3 regions of the Pseudomonas sp. LBUM1643 genome follow, and region 1 is predicted to be linked to each of the others. Evidence: predicted binding sites of a transcription regulator. Region 1 holds the regulator's gene; each other region holds the start of a gene.

The links. Region 1 encodes sigma-54, which starts transcription at its own class of promoters, with help from an activator protein. Its sites were predicted from a motif close to ANTGGCATNNANNTTGCTNT; they were not measured.
Region 2: a site for sigma-54 is predicted at 3,192-3,211, ahead of ACA063_RS07600 (flagellar basal body rod protein FlgF). Genes of this name have one in related genera too.
Region 3: a site for sigma-54 is predicted at 4,554-4,573, ahead of glnK (P-II family nitrogen regulator). Genes of this name have one in related genera too.

What each region holds. Positions count from the first base shown of each region.
Region 1 covers NZ_CP166813.1:933,859-941,548, reverse strand. Annotated here, with positions in the region: gene mlaE (lipid asymmetry maintenance ABC transporter permease subunit MlaE) at 1-140, opposite strand, end outside; gene ACA063_RS04080 (ATP-binding cassette domain-containing protein) at 140-949, opposite strand; gene ACA063_RS04075 (KpsF/GutQ family sugar-phosphate isomerase) at 1,225-2,199, shown strand; gene ACA063_RS04070 (KdsC family phosphatase) at 2,199-2,723, shown strand; gene lptC (LPS export ABC transporter periplasmic protein LptC) at 2,731-3,303, shown strand; gene lptA (lipopolysaccharide transport periplasmic protein LptA) at 3,290-3,838, shown strand; gene lptB (LPS export ABC transporter ATP-binding protein) at 3,838-4,563, shown strand; gene ACA063_RS04050 (RNA polymerase factor sigma-54) at 4,746-6,239, shown strand; gene hpf (ribosome hibernation-promoting factor, HPF/YfiA family) at 6,313-6,621, shown strand; gene ptsN (PTS IIA-like nitrogen regulatory protein PtsN) at 6,634-7,098, shown strand; gene rapZ (RNase adapter RapZ) at 7,101-7,690, shown strand, end outside.
Region 2 covers NZ_CP166813.1:1,694,496-1,702,185, forward strand. Annotated here, with positions in the region: gene ACA063_RS07585 (4a-hydroxytetrahydrobiopterin dehydratase) at 1-181, opposite strand, end outside; gene phhA (phenylalanine 4-monooxygenase) at 251-1,042, opposite strand; gene ACA063_RS07595 (sigma-54-dependent transcriptional regulator) at 1,414-2,976, shown strand; gene ACA063_RS07600 (flagellar basal body rod protein FlgF) at 3,266-4,006, shown strand; gene flgG (flagellar basal-body rod protein FlgG) at 4,052-4,837, shown strand; gene flgH (flagellar basal body L-ring protein FlgH) at 4,890-5,585, shown strand; gene ACA063_RS07615 (flagellar basal body P-ring protein FlgI) at 5,592-6,701, shown strand; gene flgJ (flagellar assembly peptidoglycan hydrolase FlgJ) at 6,713-7,690, shown strand, end outside.
Region 3 covers NZ_CP166813.1:6,249,464-6,257,153, reverse strand. Annotated here, with positions in the region: gene ACA063_RS28355 (methyl-accepting chemotaxis protein) at 1-993, shown strand, start outside; gene ACA063_RS28350 (YifB family Mg chelatase-like AAA ATPase) at 1,124-2,617, opposite strand; gene ACA063_RS28345 (HigA family addiction module antitoxin) at 2,876-3,139, shown strand; gene ACA063_RS28340 (BRO-N domain-containing protein) at 3,151-3,672, opposite strand; gene ACA063_RS28335 (accessory factor UbiK family protein) at 4,101-4,361, opposite strand; gene glnK (P-II family nitrogen regulator) at 4,779-5,117, shown strand; gene ACA063_RS28325 (ammonium transporter) at 5,156-6,493, shown strand; gene ACA063_RS28320 (secondary thiamine-phosphate synthase enzyme YjbQ) at 6,705-7,130, shown strand; gene sutA (dormancy-specific transcriptional regulator SutA) at 7,233-7,556, shown strand.

The sequences.
Region 1 (7,690 bases):
AGGCCGAAACCGCCGCCAATGCCGCCACGGCCGAGCAAGGCATGAAACAGGAACAGCGTCGCACGCCCGAACACCGCGACGGCATCGATTGCCGCGTGGCCGAACCGGCGCACTCGTTCTATTAGTGAAATCTTGCGCATCAACGCTTCCCCAGAAGATCTGCGCGGTAATCCGTCGCTGGAAAGTGGTACGCGACCGGACCATCGGGTTCGCCTGTCATGAACTGACGGATACGCGGATCATCCGAATTCATCAGTTCGTCCGGGGTGCCCTGCCCCAATACCTGTCCGTCACCGACTACATAAATGTAATCGGCGATGCTGGCGGTCTCCGCCAGGTCATGGGACACCACGATACTGGTAATGCCCAATGCATCGTTGAGCAAGCGGATCAGGCGCACCAATACGCCCATGGCGATCGGGTCCTGCCCCACAAAGGGCTCGTCATACATGAGAATCTGCGGATCCAGCGCAATCGCCCGGGCCAGTGCGACTCGACGCTTCATGCCACCGGACAATTCGTCAGGCATAAGGTCGATGGCACCACGCAAACCCACCGCCTGCAATTTGAGCAGGACGATGTCCCGGATCATTTCTTCAGGAAGCTCGGTGTGAACACGTAGCGGAAAGGCGACGTTCTCGAATACATCGAGATCGGTAAACAGCGCGCCGCTCTGGAACAGCACACCCATATGCTTGCGCGCATCGAACAAATCACTGCGAGACAATTTCGGCAGATTCTGGCCGTTGACCCAGACTTCGCCGGCGGTGGGACGCAACTGGGCGCCCATCAACCGCAAAAGCGTGGTCTTGCCACACCCGGAGGGCCCCATGATGCCGGTGACCTTGCCGCGCGGGATACGGATATCGACGTTATTGAAAATGCTGCGCGCACCGCGCTTGAAGGTCAGTCCCTTCAGCTCGACCGCGTAGGCGTTATCGGCACTCATCTAAACTCCTTGCGATGCAGCCTCACACTCGGACGCCTGACTTTCTGGCGAAAGCACATACCTCCCGGACAGGCCGAACTGGCGGCGAACTATATCACTGCAAAGGCTCGCCGCCCAAGGCTAAAGCCGGCTGATATTCAGCGACATGACGGGTCAAAAGCCTCATTCAGAGCGGATTAGTAACAGGGAGTGACAAAGCGCGACGAACTTACGTGAGGGTTTCGATCATAACCGCTATAATCGCCGCCTTTTCATCAGGCTATCCGATTCCCGACATGAGCCAATCCAGCGAGCTTGTTCAATCAGCACAACGCACCATCCGCCTCGAACTGGAAGCCGTACAAGGCTTGCTTCCACGTATCGATGCAGATTTCGTACGCGCGTGCGAGATGATTCTGGCCAGCAAAGGCCGCGTAGTCGTAGTCGGCATGGGGAAATCCGGGCACATCGGCACCAAGATCGCTGCCACGCTCGCCAGTACTGGCACCACGGCCTTTTTCGTGCACCCGGCCGAAGCCAGTCACGGCGACATGGGCATGATTACCCGTGATGACGTCATCCTTGCCCTGTCCAACTCCGGCTCGACCTCCGAGATCGTTACCCTGCTGCCCCTGATCAAGCGCCTGGGCATCCAGCTGATCAGCATGACCGGCAATCCTGACTCGACGCTGGCCAAGGCGGCCGAGGTCAACCTCAACGTCCACGTCGAGCATGAAGCGTGCCCGCTGAACCTGGCGCCCACGTCGTCGACCACTGCCGCCCTGGTCATGGGTGACGCGCTGGCCGTCGCATTGCTGGAAGCACGCGGCTTCACCGCTGAAGACTTCGCCTTTTCCCATCCAGGCGGCGCCCTTGGCCGTCGTCTTCTACTCAAAGTGGAAAACGTCATGCACGCGGGTGAAGCGCTGCCGCAGGTTCCGCGCGGCACCCTGCTGAAGGACGCCTTGATGGAAATGACCCGCAAGGGCCTGGGAATGACCGCGATCCTGGAAACCGACGGCACACTCGCCGGGATCTTTACCGACGGTGATTTGCGCCGCACCCTCGACCGCGCCATCGACATCCATAATGCAACCATCGACCAGGTCATGACGGTTCACGGCAAAACCGCACGCGCCGACATGCTGGCCGCGGAAGCCCTGAAAATCATGGAAGACCATCGAATCAACGCCCTGGTGGTCGTGGACAAGGAGGACCGTCCGATCGGCGCCTTCAACCTCTCCGACCTGCTCCGCGCGGGAGTCATGTAATGAGTACCGATCTGCTGCAACGCGGCAAGAACATCAAACTGGCGATCTTCGACGTCGACGGTGTCCTGACTGACGGACGCCTTTACTTCCTTGAAGATGGCAGCGAATTCAAAACCTTCAGCACTCTCGACGGCCAGGGCATCAAGATGTTGATGGCAGCCGGCGTTCAGACCGCTATCATCAGCGGTCGCAAGACTCCAGTGGTTGAGCGCCGGGCAAAAAATCTCGGCATTCCCCACCTCTACCAGGGTCGCGAAGACAAACTGGTGGTGCTCGACGAGCTTCTTGCCCAACTCGGCCTAAGCTATGAACAGGTCGCCTACCTCGGCGACGATCTGCCGGACCTGCCGGTGATACGCCGCGTAGGCCTGGGCATGGCAGTGGCCAATGCCGCCAGTTTCGTGCGCGAACATGCTGATGGCGTCACTCATGCCCGTGGTGGTGAAGGTGCCGCTCGCGAATTCTGCGAATTGATCCTGCGTGCCCAAGGCCGCCTCGATGCGGCGAACGCTGCATACCTGTGAGCCCATTATGCTGAGCAAAAAGTTTCGCAACATATTGGTGTTCGGTTGCATCGCGGCGATATTTGCCGCGGTCGGCTACTGGAACATCAGCCCGGAACGCTTCCTCGACAAGCCTCCGACCAATACAGAAGAAAGCCCTATCGATTGGTATGCGACCAACACTCACACGCTGCAATACCTCGAAGACGGCAAAGTGCAGTATGAAATGACGTCGGAGAAAGCCGAGCACGTGAAAGCCACGGACATCACTCTGGTTACCAAACCCGACCTGAACATGTACCGCGGTACCGATTTTCCGTGGCACGTCACCAGCGAACGCGGTGAAGTGAATTCAGGCGGCACCGAAGTCGAACTGATTGACAACGTTCGCGTCAAACGCACCGACGAGAAGAATCGCGACACCTTGATCACCAGTACTCGCATGACGGTGTTCCCGCAGGAGCAATATGCGCAGACCGAGCAACCCGTTAGAATCGACGGCGCCGGTGGCGTCTCGACTGGCACGGGAATGAAAGCGTATTTGAAAGAAAGCAGGATACACCTGCTATCGAACGTAAGAGGACAGTATGAGGCTCGTTAAAACCCTCCCTATTTTGCTCAGTCTGGGCGCAGCACTGGGAAGCGTGAGCGCCTGGGCTCTGCCGAACGATCAACAACAGCCAATCCGCATTCAGGCCGACGATGCCCAACTGGACGACAAGAACGGTGTTGCCACTTACACCGGCGACGTGATCATCACCCAAGGGTCGATGAAGGTTACCGGTAATAAGGTAACCATGACCCGCGCGCCGAATGGCGACATCGACGTGGTGACCTCGGTCGGCAACCTGGCTTACTTCGAGCAACTGCAAACCGCCGGCGACGCCAAGCCCGTCCAGGGCTGGGGTGTGACCATCCAGTACCACGCCACGCAAAACCGCGTTGTACTGATCGACAAGGCCAAGGTCATCGACAAGGACAACAACGTCACTCAAGGCGAGAAAATCGTCTATGACACCGAGAAGAAGCTGGCGAGCGCTGGTCGCGCTACAGGTAGCAAGGTGACCGAGTCGCGTCCACGCATTGATATGGTGATTCAACCTAAAAAGAAAACCGACGAGCAGAAGGCCCAGTAATGGCAACTCTGAAAGCTCAGCATCTGGCCAAAGCCTACAAGAGCCGCCAGGTTGTGCGTGATGTCAGCCTGTCCATCGACAGCGGTCAGATCGTCGGTTTGCTCGGGCCCAACGGCGCCGGCAAGACCACCTGTTTTTATATGATTGTCGGCCTCGTGCAGGCCGATCAGGGCCGTGTACTGATCGATGACCTCGACGTCAGCCATCAGCCAATGCACGGCCGAGCCAAGGCCGGTATCGGCTATCTTCCGCAAGAGGCGTCGATCTTCCGCAAACTGTCGGTGGCCGATAACATCATGGCGATCCTCGAGACCCGCAAGGAACTCGACAAGGCGGGCCGCCGGAAGGAGCTAGAAAGCCTGCTTCAGGAATTCCACATCAGCCACATCCGCGACAACCTCGGCATGAGCCTGTCCGGTGGTGAACGTCGCCGCGTGGAGATTGCACGCGCGCTGGCTACCAATCCGAAATTCATCCTCCTCGACGAACCGTTCGCCGGCGTGGACCCGATTTCGGTGGGCGACATCAAGCAAATCATTTATCACCTCAAGGCCAAGGGCATCGGCGTCCTGATCACTGACCACAACGTCCGTGAAACCCTGGATATTTGCGAGACGGCGTACATCGTCAACGATGGTCAACTGATCGCCGAAGGCGACTCTGCCACGATCCTGGCCAACGACCTGGTCAAGGAAGTGTACCTGGGCCACGAGTTTCGCCTGTAAGCGCGCAAGTGCCTGGTCATTCGTCCGAGCGCTCGTACCGATAAAAAATCAACGTTTTTTATTGTTACTGCGCTCTAGGCAAACGCTGCGGTTTCGGGCATATAATTTGCTTATGTTTGGCGCCTCGGCGCCCTGTAGTGGATGGCGCAAGCGCGCCGGCGAATAAGGTTTAAGCCCCTGCCATGAAACCATCGCTAGTCTTGAGAATGGGCCAGCAGCTGACGATGACACCTCAGCTGCAACAGGCCATCCGCCTTCTCCAATTGTCGACCCTGGACCTGCAACAGGAAATCCAGGAGGCTCTGGAGTCCAATCCGATGCTCGAACGCCAGGAAGAAGGCGACGACTTCGACAACGCCGATCCTTTGGCCGACAAAGCCGAACAGCAACCTAACGCCGATGTTTCGGAACCCTCCTACCAGGAAACCGCCCCTACGGTGGATAACCTCGAGGAAGGAGACTGGAACGAGCGTATTCCCAACGAGTTGCCTGTTGATACCGCGTGGGAAGACGTCTACCAGACCAGCGCCAGCAGCTTGCCGAGCAACGATGACGACGAGTGGGACTTCACCACCCGTACATCCGCCGGCGAAAGCCTGCAAAGCCACCTGTTGTGGCAGCTGAACCTGGCACCGATGTCCGACACCGATCGCCTGATCGCCGTGACCCTGATCGATTGCATCAATAATCAGGGCTATCTCGACGAAACCCTCGAGGAAATTCTCGAAGCCTTCGACCCGGAACTGGACATCGAGCTCGATGAAATCGAAGCCGTCCTGCACCGCATCCAGCAATTCGAACCCGCCGGCATCGCCGCCCGTAACCTGGGTGAATGCCTGCTGTTGCAACTGCGCCAGTTGCCCGCCAAAACCCCTTGGCTCGCCGAAGCCAAGCGTCTGGTCACCGATTACATCGACCTGCTGGGCAGCCGTGATTACAGCCAGCTGATGCGCCGTATGAAGCTCAAGGAAGACGAACTGCGCCAGGTGATCGAACTGGTTCAGAGCCTTAACCCACGCCCGGGCTCGCAAATCGAATCCAGTGAAGCCGAATACGTCGTTCCTGATGTAATCGTGCGCAAGGACAACGAACGCTGGCTGGTCGAGCTTAATCAGGAATCGGTGCCTCGACTGCGGGTGAACGCCCAATACGCCGGTTTTGTTCGCCGCGCCGATACCAGCGCAGACAACACCTTCATGCGCAATCAGTTGCAGGAGGCTCGCTGGTTCATCAAGAGCCTGCAAAGCCGCAATGAAACGCTGATGAAAGTAGCCACCCAGATCGTCGAGCATCAGCGCGGTTTTCTGGAGTATGGCGACGAAGCCATGAAACCGCTGGTGCTGCATGACATCGCTGAGGCGGTGGGCATGCATGAGTCGACGATTTCACGGGTAACCACGCAAAAATTCATGCATACCCCCCGGGGCATTTATGAACTGAAATATTTTTTCTCCAGCCACGTCAGCACTTCCGAAGGCGGCGAATGCTCTTCCACGGCGATCCGCGCGATCATCAAAAAACTGGTTGCTGCGGAAAACCAGAAAAAGCCGTTGAGTGACAGCAAGATCGCTGGTTTACTGGAGGCACAAGGCATTCAGGTGGCTCGCCGCACCGTCGCCAAGTACCGCGAATCCCTCGGGATCGCGCCTTCGAGCGAACGTAAGCGGTTGATGTAAGCCACGCCACAGCGTTCCAGTGGTAGATCATCTGATCTACCGCTTTATGCACTGGCAACGAAGGAGAAGCTGTATGCAAGTCAACATCAGTGGACACCAACTGGAAGTGACCGAACCCCTGCGCACCTATATCGGCGAAAAACTCGACCGGTTAGAGAGGCATTTCGACAAGATTACCAACGTGCAAGTCACGATGAACGTCGAAAAGCTGCAGCAGAAAATCGAAGCCACGCTGCATATCCCCGGCGGAGAAGTGGTCGCCAACGCTGAGCATACGGACATGTATGCCGCCATCGACCTGCTGACCGACAAGCTGGATCGCCAACTCAAAAAGCATAAGGAAAAGACCCAGAGCCTCCTCCAGGGCGCAACCGGTCGTTAACACTCCCAACCCATGATCCGACTTGAAAACATTCTGACCCCCGGCCGTTCCCTCGTGAACGTGCCGGGCGGCAGCAAAAAGAAAGCCCTCGAGCAAATTGCCAACCTAATCCACCGCGAAGTGCCGGATCTGGCCATGCAGGATGTCTTCGAGAGCCTGGTCGCCCGTGAAAAACTTGGTTCTACCGGTTTTGGCAACGGCATCGCGATTCCCCACTGCCGCCTCAAAGGCTGCGAAAGTCCAATCAGTGCATTGATGCACCTGGACGCCCCCATCGATTTCGACGCCATCGACGGCGCTCCGGTTGACCTGCTGTTTGTTCTGCTGGTCCCGCAAGCCGCCACCGATGCGCACCTGGAGCTACTTCGTCAGATCGCCAGCATGCTCGATCGCAAGGAAGTGCGCGAAAAACTGCGTAGCGCCCCGAGCAATGAAGCCTTGTATCAGGTAGTCCTGGACGAGCAGAACGGTCAGTAATCATGCGCTTGATCATTGTCAGTGGCCGTTCCGGCTCAGGTAAAAGTACCGCGCTCGATGTCCTTGAAGACAACGGTTACTACTGCATCGACAACTTGCCGGCAGGGCTTCTGCCTGAACTGGCCGAGCGCGCACTGATTCACACGGAACTGGCGCAACCGCTGGTGGCCGTGTCCATCGACGCGCGCAACCTGCCGAGCCACTTGTCGCGGTTTCCGGAGTTGCTGGAAGAAGTCCGCAGCCGACACATCAAGTGCGATGTGTTGTACCTGGACGCCGACGAGGAAACACTGCTCAAGCGTTTCTCGGAAACCCGTCGCCGGCACCCGCTGAGCAACGCCAATCGCTCGCTGGCCGAGGCGATCTCCGACGAAACCAATTTACTGGGCCCTATCGCCGACCTGGCTGACCTTAAGGTCAATACCACTAACCTGAACCTGTATCAGCTGCGCGATACCATCAAGCTGCGGCTGCTCAATCAGCCTGAGCCGGGCACCGCGTTCCTGGTGGAGTCTTTCGGGTTCAAGCGTGGCATGCCAGTGGACGCCGACCTGGTGTTCGATGTGCGCTGCCTGCCGAATCCGTACTGGAA
Region 2 (7,690 bases), 760 kb from region 1:
TGAATGCCAGTGCGTGCTTGAAATTCTTGAACAGGAAGACTTTTTCCAGCTGCATGATGCTGTCGCGAACTTCGATGTTCCAGTCTGGAATCTGCTTGATCAGTACCGGCAATTCTTCGTCGCTGACTTGAGGAGCGCCGGCTTGGCAGGCTTCGCAGTGGGCTTGGTTCAGAGCGTTCATGGTGTATTCCTGAATTCGATTCTTGTTGGAAATTACTATCTTTGCGCGCAACTCGCGAGCGGGATCTGCTCAGGCCGCTTTGGGCTTGGGCGGAAATTTCGGTGCGTGCAAACCAAGCTGCATGCCTTGCTGGACCATGCCCATGATGTCTTCGTGGGCCAGGTCGAACAGGCGCTTGAGGTTGGGCAGGACAAAGTACAGCGGCTGCAGAATGTCGATGCGGTAAGGCGTGCGCATGCATTCCAGCGGGTCGAAGGCCTGATGTTCCGGCTCGTCCGAGAGGCAGTAAACGGTTTCTTTCGGCGAAGAGAGGATGCCGCCGCCATAGATTCGCTGGCCTTGAGGCGTGTCGACCAGGCCGAACTCAATGGTCATCCAGTAAAGACGCGCCAGGTACACGCGTTCTTCCTTGCTCGCCTGCAGGCCGAGTTTGCCGTAGGTGTGGGTAAATTCGGCGAACCAGGGGTTGGTCAGCAGCGGACAGTGACCAAAGATCTCATGGAAAATGTCCGGCTCCTGGAGGTAATCCAGTTCTTCACGGGTACGAATGAAGGTCGCGACGGGGAACTGCTTGTTGGCCAGCAATTCGAAAAACGTCTGGAAGGGAATCAGTGCCGGAACGCGGGCGACTTGCCAGCCGGTGGTTTCACCGAGGACCTTGTTGATTTCGCCGAGTTGAGGAATGCGGTCGTGGGGCAGACCGAGTTTTTCGATACCGTCCAGATATTCCTGGCACGCACGACCTTCGATCACTTTCAGTTGGCGAGTGATCAGCGTGTTCCACACCGCATGTTCTTCGGCGGGGTAATCGATAAAACCTTGCGCATCGGGCTCGCGAGCCACGTATTGCGTCTGCTTCATGCTGCTCTCCTGCTAGGGAATTTCGTTCTTGTTATGTCCAGCTATGGAGTTAGAAATAACCCAAGGTGCGAGGCGATGCAGCTGCAGGTAGTAGCAGCAAGTAGGAAAATTCTTATCAAATCGTAAAGTTTTCGTTACGGATTTCCTGCTGTGGCGCAGTTATTGAGTTTTTCGAGTTTGAAAAGCGTCGTAGGTGTCACATAATCTTGACGACTATCTGCGCGCTTAGTCAGAAAGGTCGGGCGCTAACCTTGGGGGAGCCAGTCTGCTGGCGATAGCGGTGTTTCATTCGACATCAACATCGACAGATGAGACGTCATCGCCAGCAGGCTGGCTCCCACAGGTCAATCATCGTTTATCAGGTCTTTCATATGCGTATCAAAGTCCATTGCCAGAACCGCATCGGCATTCTGCGCGACATTCTCAACCTGCTGGTGGAGTACGGGATCAACGTCGCTCGCGGCGAAGTGGGTGGTGAGCATGGGAATGCGATCTACCTGCACTGCCCAAACCTGATCAACCTGCAGTTCCAGGCGTTGCGTGCGAAATTTGAATCCATCGCCGGTGTATTTGGCGTCAAGCGTGTAGGGCTGATGCCCAGCGAGCGTCGGCACATGGAGCTCAATGCCTTGCTCGGTGCGCTGGAATTTCCGGTGTTGTCGATCGACATGGGCGGCTCGATCGTGGCGGCCAATCGTGCGGCAGCGCAGTTGCTCGGCGTGCGGGTGGACGAAGTGCCGGGCATTCCCTTGTCCCGTTACGCAGAGGATTTCGACCTGCCAGAACTTGTCCGCGCCAACAAGTCGCGGATCAACGGGTTGCGAGTGAAGGTAAAAGGCGATGTGTTCCTGGCGGACATCGCACCGCTGCAATCGGAGCACGATGACAGCGAAGCCATGGCCGGCGCAGTACTCACGCTGCACCGCGCGGATCGGGTGGGCGAGCGCATCTACAACGTGCGCAAGCAGGAATTGCGCGGGTTCGACAGCATTTTCCAAAGCTCGAAAGTGATGGCCGCCGTGGTCCGCGAAGCCCGACGCATGGCACCGCTGGATGCGCCACTATTAATAGAGGGCGAAACCGGCACCGGCAAGGAGCTGTTGGCGCGGGCTTGCCACCTGGCCAGTCCACGCGGTCAATCGCCGCTGATGGCGCTCAACTGTGCCGGCCTGCCAGAGTCCATGGCCGAAACTGAACTGTTCGGCTACGGTCCCGGCGCCTTCGAAGGCGCGCGGGCTGAAGGCAAGCTCGGGCTGCTGGAATTGACGGCGGGCGGTACGTTGTTTCTCGATGGCGTCGGCGAAATGAGCCCGCGCTTGCAGGTGAAATTGCTGCGCTTCTTGCAGGACGGATGCTTCCGTCGTGTCGGCAGCGATGAAGAGGTTTACCTCGATGTACGAGTGATTTGCGCAACCCAGGTGGATTTGTCCGAACTGTGCGCGCGCGGTGAGTTTCGCCAGGACCTGTACCACCGCTTGAATGTACTGTCGCTGCACATCCCGCCGCTGCGCGAATGCCTGGATGGTCTGACGCCGCTGGTTGAGCACTTCCTTGATCAGGCCAGTCGGCAGATCGGCTGCCCGTTGCCGAAGTTGGCGCCAGCGGCCATGGAGCGGCTCAGTCATTACCATTGGCCCGGTAATGTGCGGCAGCTGGAGAACGTCTTGTTCCAGGCGGTTTCCCTGTGTGAAGGCGGCACCGTCAAGGCTGAACATATTCGTCTGCCGGACTATGGCGTGCGTCAGCCCCTTGGCGATTTTTCGCTGGAAGGCGGGTTGGACGACATCGTCGGCCGGTTTGAAAAGGCAGTGCTGGAGCGCCTGTATTCCGAGCATCCAAGCAGCCGACAGCTGGGCAAGCGGTTGGGGGTTTCACACACCACGATTGCCAACAAGTTGCGGGAGTATGAGGTGGGCAAGGACAGCAGCATTTAAGATCAAAAGATCGCAGCCTCGTTGCACTCGACAGCTCCTGCATGGGATCGCGTGTTTACGTGTAGGCGCTGTCGAGTGCAACGAGGCTGCGATTTTTTGATCCGTTGCCGCGTAGCGGCATAACACCGCCGGTTTTTCGTCTTCTCTACATTCCTCCTTTCCTCGTAAAACCCCTCAAGTCCTTTGTTTGCCGGGTCCGGTGCCGCCAGAAAAAAGTTGGTCTGCAAATTGCTTATGGCTCAGCAGTACAGCAGTGGGCGGCAAACGTCCGGCATGCAGAGGAAAGAGTGTGGACAAGTACCTTTATGTAGCGATGACCGGCGCCAGCCAGAATGCATTGGCGCAAAAGGCTCATGCGAACAACCTGGCGAACATCTCCACCAACGGTTTTCAGAAAGACCTGGAGCAAGCGCGCTCGATGCCGGTGTTCGGCGACAGCTTTCCGGCGCGTGCGTTTGCCATGTCCGAGCGTCCGGCCACCGACTTCTCCGCCGGCTCCCTGGTGGAAACCGGTCGTGACCTCGATGTCGCGGTTCAGGGCAATGGCTGGATTGCCGTGCAAAACCCCGATGGCGGTGAAAGCTATGTGCGCACCGGCAGCCTGAACGTCGACGCGCTAGGCGTGCTGCGAGCCGGCAACGGTATGCCGGTGATGGGCAACGGTGGACCGATTGCCGTGCCGCCCGAGCAACAGATCGAAGTTGGCGAGGACGGCACCATCAGCATCCGTGCGATGGGCGAAGGCCCGCGAGTGATGGCCGAAGTCGACCGCATCAAGCTGGTCAACCCTGACTTCAAGAACATGACCAAAGGCCTGGATGGTTCGATCCATACCAAGGACGGCAAGCCGGCTCAAGCCGATGCTGGCGTGAAACTGGTGTCCGGTTTCCTCGAGTCGAGCAACGTCAATGCTGTCGAGGAAATGACCTCGGTGCTGGCGCTGGCCAAGCAATTCGAATTGCACATCAAGATGATGAACACCGCCAAGGAAGACGACCAGGCCATGGCTCGGGTCTTGCAGATCAGCTAATTACCAGAACGTCGCGCCGTAAAACAGGCGCACGAGGAGAATCGAATGCTTCCGGCTCTATGGGTTGCCAAAACAGGTTTGTCCGCCCAGGACACCAACCTGACCACCATTTCCAACAACCTGGCCAACGTGTCGACCACGGGTTTCAAACGTGATCGCGCCGAATTCCAGGACCTGCTCTATCAGATCAAACGCCAGCCAGGCGCCCAGTCGACCCAGGACAGCGAACTGCCGTCGGGTCTGCAAGTGGGTACCGGTGTGCGCATCGTCGGCACCCAGAAAAACTTCACCGCCGGCAGCCTGCAAACCACCGAGCAGCCATTGGACATGGCTATCGACGGTCGCGGTTTCTTCCAGATTCTGCAGCCGGACGGCACCACGTCCTACACCCGTGACGGTACTTTCCATCTGGACTCCAACGGCCAGATCGTCAACGCCAGCGGTTTCGCCCTGGAGCCGGCCATTGTCATCCCGAACGATGCCCAGACCTTCACTGTCGGTCGCGACGGTACCGTGTCCGTCACCGTTCCTGGCAACGCCGCGTCCCAGGTGATCGGCAACCTGCAAACCGCCGACTTCATCAACCCGGCCGGCCTGCAAGCCGTGGGTAACAACCTGTTCCTCGAAACTGCTGCCAGTGGCGCGCCGCAAGTCGGTACGCCGGGCCTCGCCGGTTTCGGCACCACGCTGCAGAACACCCTGGAAACGTCCAACGTCAGCACCGTTGAGGAGATGGTCAACATGATCACTACCCAGCGCGCCTACGAGATGAACTCCAAGGTGATCTCCACCGCCGACCAGATGCTCTCGTTCGTAACGCAGAATCTGTAATCAAGTCTATGAGGCGACCATGAGGTCGCCTGCAACACCGTGAGGTAGGGTCATGAATCGCTTTGTATCTGTTCTGGCACTGAGTGGGATCACCGCGCTCGCGGGCTGCGTCGCCCCGACGCCCAAGCCCAATGACCCTTATTACGCTCCGGTGTTGCCGCGCACGCCGCTACCGGCTGCCGCCAATAACGGCTCGATCTATCAGGCCGGTTTCGAACAGAACCTGTACAGCGACCGCAAGGCTTTCCGGGTCGGTGACATCATTACCATCACCTTGAACGAGCGGACACAGGCGAGCAAAAACGCCAACTCGCAGGTGGGCAAGACCAGCAAGACCGACATCGGGCTGAGCTCGTTTTTCGGTGGTGGCCTGAGCACCAATGACCCGGTGGGTGGTGGTGACCTGAGCCTGGACGTCGGTTATGCCGGCGACCGCGCCACCAAGGGCGATAGCAAGTCGGGGCAGAGCAACAGCCTGACCGGTTCGATCACCGTGACCGTTGCCGACGTGCTGCCAAACGGCATCATCGCCGTGCGCGGAGAGAAGTGGCTGACCCTCAACACCGGCGATGAGCTGGTGCGGATCGCCGGCATGGTCCGGGCAGATGACATCGCCACTGACAACACCGTTTCCTCGACCCGTGTCGCCGATGCACGCATCACCTACTCGGGCACTGGTGCCTTTGCCGATGCGAGTCAGCCAGGCTGGTTCGACCGTTTCTTCCTCAGCCCGCTGTTCCCTTTCTAGGTGGCCATCTTGAAGCTTAAACATCTGACGGTGGCCGCCCTGTTGTTGTCCGCGGCCTTCAGCGCTCAAGCCGAGCGGCTGAAGGACATCGCCAGTATTTCCGGCGTGCGTTCCAACCAATTGATCGGCTACGGCCTGGTGGTCGGGCTTAACGGTACCGGTGACCAGACAACACAGACCCCGTTCACCCTGCAGACCTTCAACAACATGCTCTCGCAGTTCGGCATCAAGGTGCCGCCGGGTTCGGGCAACGTGCAGTTGAAAAACGTCGCTGCGGTGTCAATCAGCGCCGATTTGCCAGCCTTCGCCAAGCCCGGTCAGCAGGTTGATATCACCGTCTCGTCCATCGGTAACTCCAAGAGCCTGCGTGGCGGCACCTTGCTGCTGACGCCGCTTAAAGGGATCGACGGTAATGTCTACGCCATCGCCCAGGGCAACCTGGTGGTGGGTGGTTTTGATGCGGAAGGTCGCGATGGTTCTAAGATCACTGTCAACGTCCCGTCGGCCGGTCGCATCCCTGGCGGTGCGTCGGTTGAACGCTCGGTGCCGAGCGGCTTCAACCAGGGCAACAGCCTGACCCTGAACCTTAACCGTTCGGACTTCACCACGGCGAAGCGCATCGTCGACAAGATCAACAACATGCTCGGCCCTGGCGTCGCCCAGGCCATCGACGGCGGTTCGATTCGCGTCAGTGCGCCACTGGATCCGAGCCAGCGTGTCGACTACCTGTCGATCATCGAGAACCTCGAAGTCGATCCTGGTCAGGCGGTGGCCAAAGTCATCATCAATTCCCGCACGGGCACTATCGTGATCGGCCAGAACGTAAAGGTTTCCCCGGCAGCCGTGACGCACGGCAGCCTGACCGTGACCATTACCGAAGACCCGATCGTCAGCCAGCCCGGCCCTCTGTCCAACGGTCAGACGGCGGTCGTGCCGCGCTCGCGGGTCAACGCCCAGCAGGAAGCCAAGCCGATGTTCAAATTCGGGCCGGGCACCACCCTCGACGAAATCGTTCGCGCGGTTAACCAGGTCGGCGCGGCACCGGGTGACTTGATGGCGATCCTCGAAGCATTGAAACAGGCCGGCGCGTTGCAAGCCGATCTGATCGTGATCTGAGGACGGCGACCATGGATATGTACAAGAGCGGTCTGGTCAGCAGCAGCGATTCGGGTTCCTACTCGGACCTGAATCGACTGAACCAGCTCAAGGTCGGCGACAAGAACAGCGATGGCAACATGCGCAAGGTTGCGCAGGAGTTCGAGTCGCTGTTCCTGGGAGAAATGCTCAAGTCCATGCGCTCCGCCACTAACACGCTGGGGCAGGACAACCCGCTCAACACGCCTGAAGCCAAGCAGTACCAGGAAATGTACGACCAGCAACTGGCGGTTTCCATGTCCCGCGAGGGCGGTGGCATTGGTCTGGCCGACGTGTTGATGCGCCAGATGTCGAAGAACAAACCGATGGCGCCGGGCGAGGCTGCTGCAGCGTCCGCCGCCAAGCAGGCCGAAGCGAAAGCTGCCGTGGAAACGCCGATTGCTGCCGGCACGGTCGCCATCAATGGACCGTTGTCACGCGTCAATGGACAGCGTCCGCTGTGGGCTTCGCGTTCGATCCATGCGCCGCAGGCAGCAGGCGAGGGCGCGCACCGCAATGACATGGCGTTGATCAATCAGCGTCGATTGGCGTTGCCGCCGAAACTGGCGGATCGCTTGCTCGCCGGACTGGTGCCGTCAGCATCGACCCCGGCAGCGAAAGCCACCTCGGCGATCAACAAAATCGAAGTGCCGCAAACCAGCACAACCGGTTCCGGCTCGCTCTATAACGGCGATTGGCTGACGGCGCAAACCGAGGCGCCGTCGACCGGCCGTCTGCAGATTTACGGCCGGGCCATGGCGCAGATTCCGCTGGCACCGCCGAAGAAAGCGTTCAGCTCCGCCGACGAATTCGTCAATGCCATGTTGCCCATGGCCAAGGAAGCGGCCGATCGCATTGGTGTCGATCCACGCTACCTGGTGGCCCAGGCCGCGCTCGAAACCGGTTGGGGCAAATCGGTCATGCGCGCCCAGGATGGCAGCAGCAGTCACAACCTGTTCGGCATCAAGGCC
Region 3 (7,690 bases), 1.2 Mb from region 1:
TTGCGTAGCAAGCTCGCGCCGCTGGGCGATCTGGTGCGTCAGGCCGAAGCCTTGGGTGCAGGTGATTTGAGCGTGCGCCTGAACGTGTCGAGCCACGACGAAATCGGTCAGTTGGCCCGGGCTTTCAATCAGATGAGTCAGGCGCTGTCGACCATGGTGGAACACATCCGCAAAGCCTCGGAAGAGGTCAATAGACGCGCGCAGGCGTTATCCGGGTTGTCTGGCGGCGCGTACGAAGGAATGGAGCAGCAGTCGGGCGAAATCACCAGCATGGCCGGTGCTGTGGAGGAGTTCAGTGCGACCTCGTTGAACATTGCCGACAACATGGGCAGCACCGAGCGCCTGGCTCAAGAGAACGCACAACAAACGCGGATCGGTCGTACATCGATGGAGGAAGCGTCCTCGTCTCTGGAGCAAATCGCTGGCGCACTGAACAGTACCGCGACCGTGATCAACACCCTGGGTCAGCGTTCGCAGGAAATCGGCGGCATCGTGGGGGTAATTACTTCGATTGCCGAACAGACCAACCTGCTGGCGCTGAACGCGGCGATCGAAGCTGCCCGTGCCGGTGAGCAAGGGCGTGGGTTTGCGGTAGTGGCCGATGAGGTTCGCAATCTGGCTTCACGTACGCGTCAGGCGACGGATGAAATCTCGGTGATGATTCAAAGCATCCAGCAAGAGACGGGCAACGCCATCAGCACCATGGAACAGGGCAATGTGCTGATGCAGGAAGGCTTGTCGCGTAACGCCAATGTCGCCACGGCGCTGGCGCGGATCGATGAGCAGAGCCGCTCGGCGGGTCAGCAGTTTGCCGCCATCACCACGGCGACCCAGGAGCAGAGCAGCACGGCAACGTTGCTGAGTAGCAACCTGCAAAGCATTGCGTTGGCGAACAGTGAGCAGCGCGAAGTGGTGTCGAACCTGGCGGTGACGGCCAAAGAGCTGGAAAGCCTGGCGGCGGAGTTGCGTTCCGAGGTTGACCGGTTTCGGTGAGTTGCTTCTGAGATCGCCATCGCGGGCAAGCCTTGCTCCCACATGATTTGTGTCGTTCAGAAAGCTCTTGAGCGACGCATACCCTGTGGGAGCGAGCCTGCTCGCGATGGGCGCGACTCGTTTTCCAGACTTACTGCGTAGCTGGCCGATACTGCAACGCCTCCGCCAAATGCCCCCGTGTAATCTCATCGACCTGCTCAAGGTCCGCCAATGTGCGCGCTACCTTCAACAACCGATGGGCCGAACGCAGCGACAATGTCAGCCGTTCGCAGGCAGACTCCAGCCAGTGTTCATCCGCTGTGGATAACGTGCAGTGGGCGCGCAAACCCGGCAGATCGAGGAACGCATTCGCGCAGCCCTGACGCTTGTGCTGTCGCTCCCGAGCTTCGGCAACCAGAGCGGCCGCCGTTGCGGTGTCATCTCCTGGTTTGGACGCGGGATTCAACGCAGTGGCTTCCCGGGCGACGGTCAGGTGCAGGTCGATACGATCCAGCAGCGGGCCTGACAACTTGTTGCGATAGCGTTGAATCATGTCCGGCGTGCAGGAGCAGCGGCCCGTGGGCTCGCCAAGATATCCACAGGGGCAAGGATTCATCGCCGCCACCAATTGGAAGCGAGCCGGAAACCGCACCCGGTCTTTGGCCCGGGAGATCACGATATGTCCCGACTCCAATGGCTCCCTCAGCACTTCCAATACTTTGCGATCAAACTCGGGAAGCTCGTCCAGAAACAGTACGCCGTGATGGGCAAGGGTAATTTCGCCGGGTTGCGGTTTCGAGCCTCCGCCGACCAATGCAGGGCCGGAAGCCGAGTGATGGGGCTGCCGGAACGGGCGCTGTGGCCAGTGACTCAAGGGAACGCAACTGACCACCGACTTGATGGCCGCGACTTCCAGTGCTTCGCTCTCGGCCAGCGGTGGCAGCAAGCCTGGCAGTCGGCTCGCGAGTAACGTCTTCCCCGTCCCCGGGGGGCCGCTGAACAACAGGTTATGCGCACCTGCTGCGGCAATCAGCAAGGCACGCTTGGCCGCCATTTGGCCCTGGACCTCGTTCAAATCCGGGTAGGGCCTGCTGGCATGCATCAGTCCATCGGAAACGTAAGGGGCAATGGGCAGATGACCATTGAAATGCGAAACGGCTTCCAGCAGGTGATCCACCGCAATCACCTTCAGGCCCGAAGCCAGACAAGCCTCCTCGGCATTTGCCCGCGGCACCATCAACGAACGACCGGCCTTGCGCGCAGCCAGTGCTGCCGGTAGCACGCCTCTCACGGCACGCACCGCGCCTGACAGCGCCAACTCTCCCAGACACTCGATGTCATCCAGTGTGAGCGCCGGCACCTGGACACTGGCCGAAAGAATCCCCAAGGCAATCGCCAGATCAAACCGTCCGCCATCTTTGGGCAGATCTGCCGGCGCGAGATTCAGCGTGATGCGCCGCGCCGGAAACTGCAGCCCCGAATTGATGATCGCGCTGCGTACCCTGTCCTTGCTTTCCTTCACTGCAGCCTCGGGTAAGCCGACCATCGTCAGTGATGGCAAGCCATTGGCGAGGTGGACTTCTACGGTAACGGCAGGTGCTTCCACGCCAACCTGGGCACGGCTGTGGACGATGGAGAGGGACATGGTCGTTCCTTGATTTGTACGGGGGCCGCTTCCTGCGGGTTCTTGAAGGGTAGTCGGGGAGTAGGGATTTGGTGGGGCGATTACGCGGACGAACTTTCACTGGATGTTGCTGGTTGGAGTTATAAATCAGGCACCAGAGCCGCTTTTTGTAGGACCGTGCCGAGATAGGTGAAGGACATCGGTGAAAGAGCGTAAACGGACTTGTCGGGAGAAAGTGGATGCTTATGATCTCGCTAAATGCAGCCACAGGAGGCGTGAATGAAGAGGAACGGGATGCGCCCAATTCATCCTGGTGAGATTCTTGGCGAAGAGTTTTTGAAGCCACTGAGTATTTCGCCTGAGGCTTTGGCTCGCTCTATGAGCGAGTCTGAAGCCAAAGTGAGCGACTTTGTGAGGCAGCAGCGAGGCGTCAGTACTGTTCTGGCGAGGAAATTATCTAGCCATCTGAACACCACGCCCGAGTTCTGGCTGAATCTCCAATCGACCTACGATCAGTGTAGGGCCGAAATTGGGCGTGGATAAACCTTGAATACCTATAGCGATTGCAGCACTTGCGAAGCTCGCCTCCACCACGGCGTATTGATTGTCGGTATTGGTGCCTTCCGTTCAGGCAGTACATGTGGCACGTCCTGCAATCGAATCCACGGCTGGTTGTTCCAGTGCAGCAAGCTCAACGACATCTCTGGCCAATTCAACAGGCTCAGCACCGGTCGCTCGGTTGAGGTCGGTTGCTCTGCGTCTCGGAGTGCTGGCACCACGTCGTGTGTAAGCCATTCGCGCAGGTTTCGGTATTCGGGGCAGTAGTGGTAGACGAGCAGTGCGTAGACGCCGGATTCGCTGATCAGCAGGGTGTTTTCCAGGCTGCCGTGGATGAGCGTTCGAGCGGATTGGTGTTGGTCCGGGTCGAGTTTTCGAAGGGTGCGTTCGTCGATATAGAGGCGGATGAGACGGCCTAAGTCGCGGGCGCTGAACCAGGGTTGGTTTTCGAGGAGGAGGGCGTGGAGGTGGAGTTTGTGGCGGGTGAAGACGTGGGGTGTTAGATAGTTTTCATCCATGGTGCAAATCTCGGAGTCGAGTGGAGAAAAACCGCCTCTAATCGTCGCCAAACGAAAAGGGTGGCAGCTATGCGTGGGTTGGCGAACCGGCGACGCCCGAATTCCGGCAGACCCGAAGGTCTCCTACGCACAGCCGCCATAAATCGGGACGGGAAATTTCCCTGTCCGAGTGTGTCTTGCTGCTTCGGGGGTCTCCAGGTCGCCAAACCCAGTGCTGAACATTCAGCAGTGGGTGAGCTTAGGAACCGGAGCTGTGCGGCGCAATCGGACGGCGGATGAGAATTTTGTAGGACGTTGCCGGGATGTTTGCAGGCTTTAAGATCAAAAGATCGCAGCCTGCGGCAGCTCCTACAGGGAAGCAGTTTGGTGTCATTAAAATTGTGGTGAGGCCATCGCGGGCAAGCCCGCTCCCACAGGGTTTGCGGCGTTTATTCGGTTGGCGGGGTTAGCTTAGCTTCCATCTCGGCGACTTTCGCTTCAAGACTCTCCAGCCGCGCACGGGTGCGTGCGAGTACGACCATCTGGCTATCAAACTCTTCCCGGCTAACCAGGTCCAGCTTGCTGAAGCCGCTCTGCAACAACGCCTTGAACTGGCTTTCGATTTCGCTTTTCGGCAGTGGAGTGTCGCCGCTGAAGAGGCGGGAGGCGGTGCCCGTCAGGGCGTCAAGGAAGTCTTTGGGCGCGAGCATGGGAAAGGTCCTGGAAACAATGGCGGGCAGTGTATCACGCAGTGTCTATAGTCAATCTCGATGGCAGGGGTGCACGCTTTTCGCGCATGCGGACGGACGGCATCGCACCGTTGTTGTGCGTATACGGCGGGCCATTCGTGTGAAGTGGTCGGTCGCTGAGGCCAATGGATTGAATTCAGTGGTTTTTGTGGAGATGGCAAGCTTTCTGCTTAGTGCCTAGTGACCCATGCACTGATGCAGTCGCTGTGACGAATGCAGTGCGCCGAGCGGAACGGGGAAGTGTTTCGTCAGGAGCGGTTAACTGGCGTCGGACGGGCAGGTAAGGCCGACGATGCGTTACAAAGCCAGGCACTGCGCTTAGACTTGAGTCGGGTTTGTTTTCCTGGGGCAAGTCCACCAATTCGGGAGAGAGTTTTCATGAAGCTAGTCACTGCCATCATCAAGCCGTTCAAACTGGACGACGTGCGCGAGTCGCTGTCCGAGATCGGCGTGCAGGGCATTACCGTTACTGAAGTCAAAGGCTTCGGTCGGCAGAAGGGTCACACCGAGCTGTATCGCGGCGCGGAGTACGTGGTCGATTTCCTGCCAAAGGTGAAGATCGACGTCGCCATTGACGACAAGGATCTTGATCGGGTTATCGAGGCGATAACCAAGGCAGCCAACACCGGCAAGATCGGTGACGGCAAGATCTTCGTGGTTAATCTGGAACAGGCGATTCGCATCCGTACCGGCGAAACCGATACCGACGCAATCTAAAAAGCCGCCACAAACCCAACGCCCCAGGAGAAAACAATATGACTCTGCGTAAATTCGCAGGGCTAGGAGCCCTGTTGTCCCTCGTAATGCCCAGCCTGGCTATGGCGGCAGACGAAGTGGCGGCCCCAGTCCTCAACTCCGGCGACACCGCCTGGATGTTGACCTCGACAGCCCTCGTGCTGTTCATGACCATTCCCGGCCTCGCGCTGTTCTACGGCGGCATGGTTCGGTCCAAAAACATTCTTTCCGTGATGATGCAGTGCTTCGCCATTACCGGTCTGATCAGCATTCTGTGGGTCATTTATGGCTACAGCATTGCGTTCGACACTACCGGCATGGAGCAGGGCGTCGTCAACTTCAACTCGTTCTTCGGCGGCATGGGCAAGGCGTTCCTCGCCGGCATCACGCCAGCCAGCCTGACCGGGCCTGCGGCGCTGTTCCCTGAGGCGGTGTTCGTCACCTTCCAGATGACCTTCGCCATCATTACCCCTGCGTTGATCGTCGGTGCTTTCGCCGAGCGGATGAAGTTCTCCGCCATGCTGATCTTCATGGGCATCTGGTTCACCCTGGTTTATGCGCCGATCGCGCACATGGTCTGGTCCGGTAACGGCGGCCTGATGTGGGACTGGGGCGTGCTGGACTTCGCTGGCGGCACCGTTGTGCACATCAACGCCGGTGTGGCAGGTCTGATTTGCTGCCTGGTACTGGGCAAGCGCAAAGGCTTCCCGACCACTCCGATGGCTCCGCACAACCTCGGTTACACGCTGATGGGTGCTGCAATGCTGTGGGTAGGCTGGTTCGGTTTCAACGCCGGCTCTGCTGCTGCAGCAAACGGCACTGCAGGTATGGCGATGCTGGTCACCCAGATCGCAACCGCTGCCGCTGCATTGGGCTGGATGTTCGCTGAGTGGATTACTCACGGCAAACCAAGTGCTCTGGGTATTGCGTCGGGTGTTGTGGCCGGTCTGGTTGCAATCACTCCTGCCGCTGGCACCGTGGGCCCAATGGGTGCGCTAGTGATCGGTCTGGCAGCGGGCGTCGTGTGCTTCTTCTGCGCTACCACGTTGAAACGCAAACTCGGTTATGACGATTCGCTGGACGCATTTGGCGTACACGGCATCGGCGGTATCCTCGGCGCGATCCTGACCGGTGTGTTCGCTGCACCGTCCCTGGGTGGTTTCGGCACTGTGACCGACATCGCCGCACAAGTCTGGATTCAGTGCAAAGGGGTAGGTTTTACGGTGATCTACACCGCGATCGTCACCTTCATCATCCTCAAGGTCCTGGACGCCATCATGGGTCTGCGCGTGACCGAGGAGGAGGAAGCGGTCGGTCTCGACCTGGCACTGCACAACGAACGCGGCTACAACTTGTAAGTACGCGCAAAAAAATGCCCGGTTCGCCGGGCATTTTTTTGTCCGGGATTTGTCATTGATGGTGAGGCTGAAAGGTTTTTTCTGTCAGCTTTCGACACCTTTTCAACAGGCAATTTTGTACGGTCAATCGCTTACAACGTTGAAGGAATATTAGGGCCTTTGTTTTTTCCCAGAGCGCGCTAGAATGCGCCCCGAACGTGCGGAGAACTGTATGTGGCAACAGACTCTGATTACCTTGCGGGCGAGGCCCCGAGGCTTTCATCTGGTAACGGACGAGTTACTCGCTGGCCTGCCTGAACTCAAGGCATGCCGGGTCGGTCTGTTGCATTTGTGGCTGCAGCATACCTCGGCGTCGTTGACCATCAACGAGAACGCCGATCCGGCGGTACGTCGCGACTTCGAACGATTTTTCAATCGTCTGATCCCACAAGGAACAGACGGCTATGAGCATAACGACGAAGGCCTGGACGACCTCCCGGCGCACTTCAAGGCCAGCGTGCTTGGCTGTCAGCTCAGTTTGCCGATTTCGGCAGGCCGACTGGCGTTGGGAACCTGGCAAGGCGTTTATCTGGGCGAGCACCGTGATCATGGCGGTGCTCGTAAAGTCCTCGCCACCGTGCACGGTGAAGGGGCATAAGCCGTTGGTCACCAATGGCGGTTGAATTTTTTCTGGCAGCCGTCGACAGACGGTGAAGCTGGGCTATAACTAATCTGCTTTTCGCAAGTCATGAGGTAGAACATGAGCGACGATGATCTGGAAAACGACGACCTCGAAGTAGGCGACGACGACGAAACCGAAGAAGGTCTGGAAGCAGCGGCGGAAGACGTCGCTGAAGACGATGGCGGTGAAACGCCCGTTCCGACCGCAAAAGGCAAAGCCAAGGCTGCGGTTTCGGTCGACGAGCTGCCGAGCGTCGAAGCGAAGAACAAAGAGCGTGATGCGCTTGCGCGGGCCATGGAAGAGTTCCTGGCCAAGGGCGGCAAGGTGCAGGAAGTGGAGGCCAATGTGGTCGCCGATCCTCCCAAGAAGCCTGATAACAAGTACGGCAGTCGGCCTATCTAAGCGTCTGCCCTTGCTTGCTGAAAAAGCCCGCCGTCGCTGCGGGCTTTTTCATGCCTAACTTGAAAGTCAAAAGATCGCAGCCTTCGGCAGCTCCTACAGGTGTACACAATCCAATGTAGGAGCTGCCGAAGGCT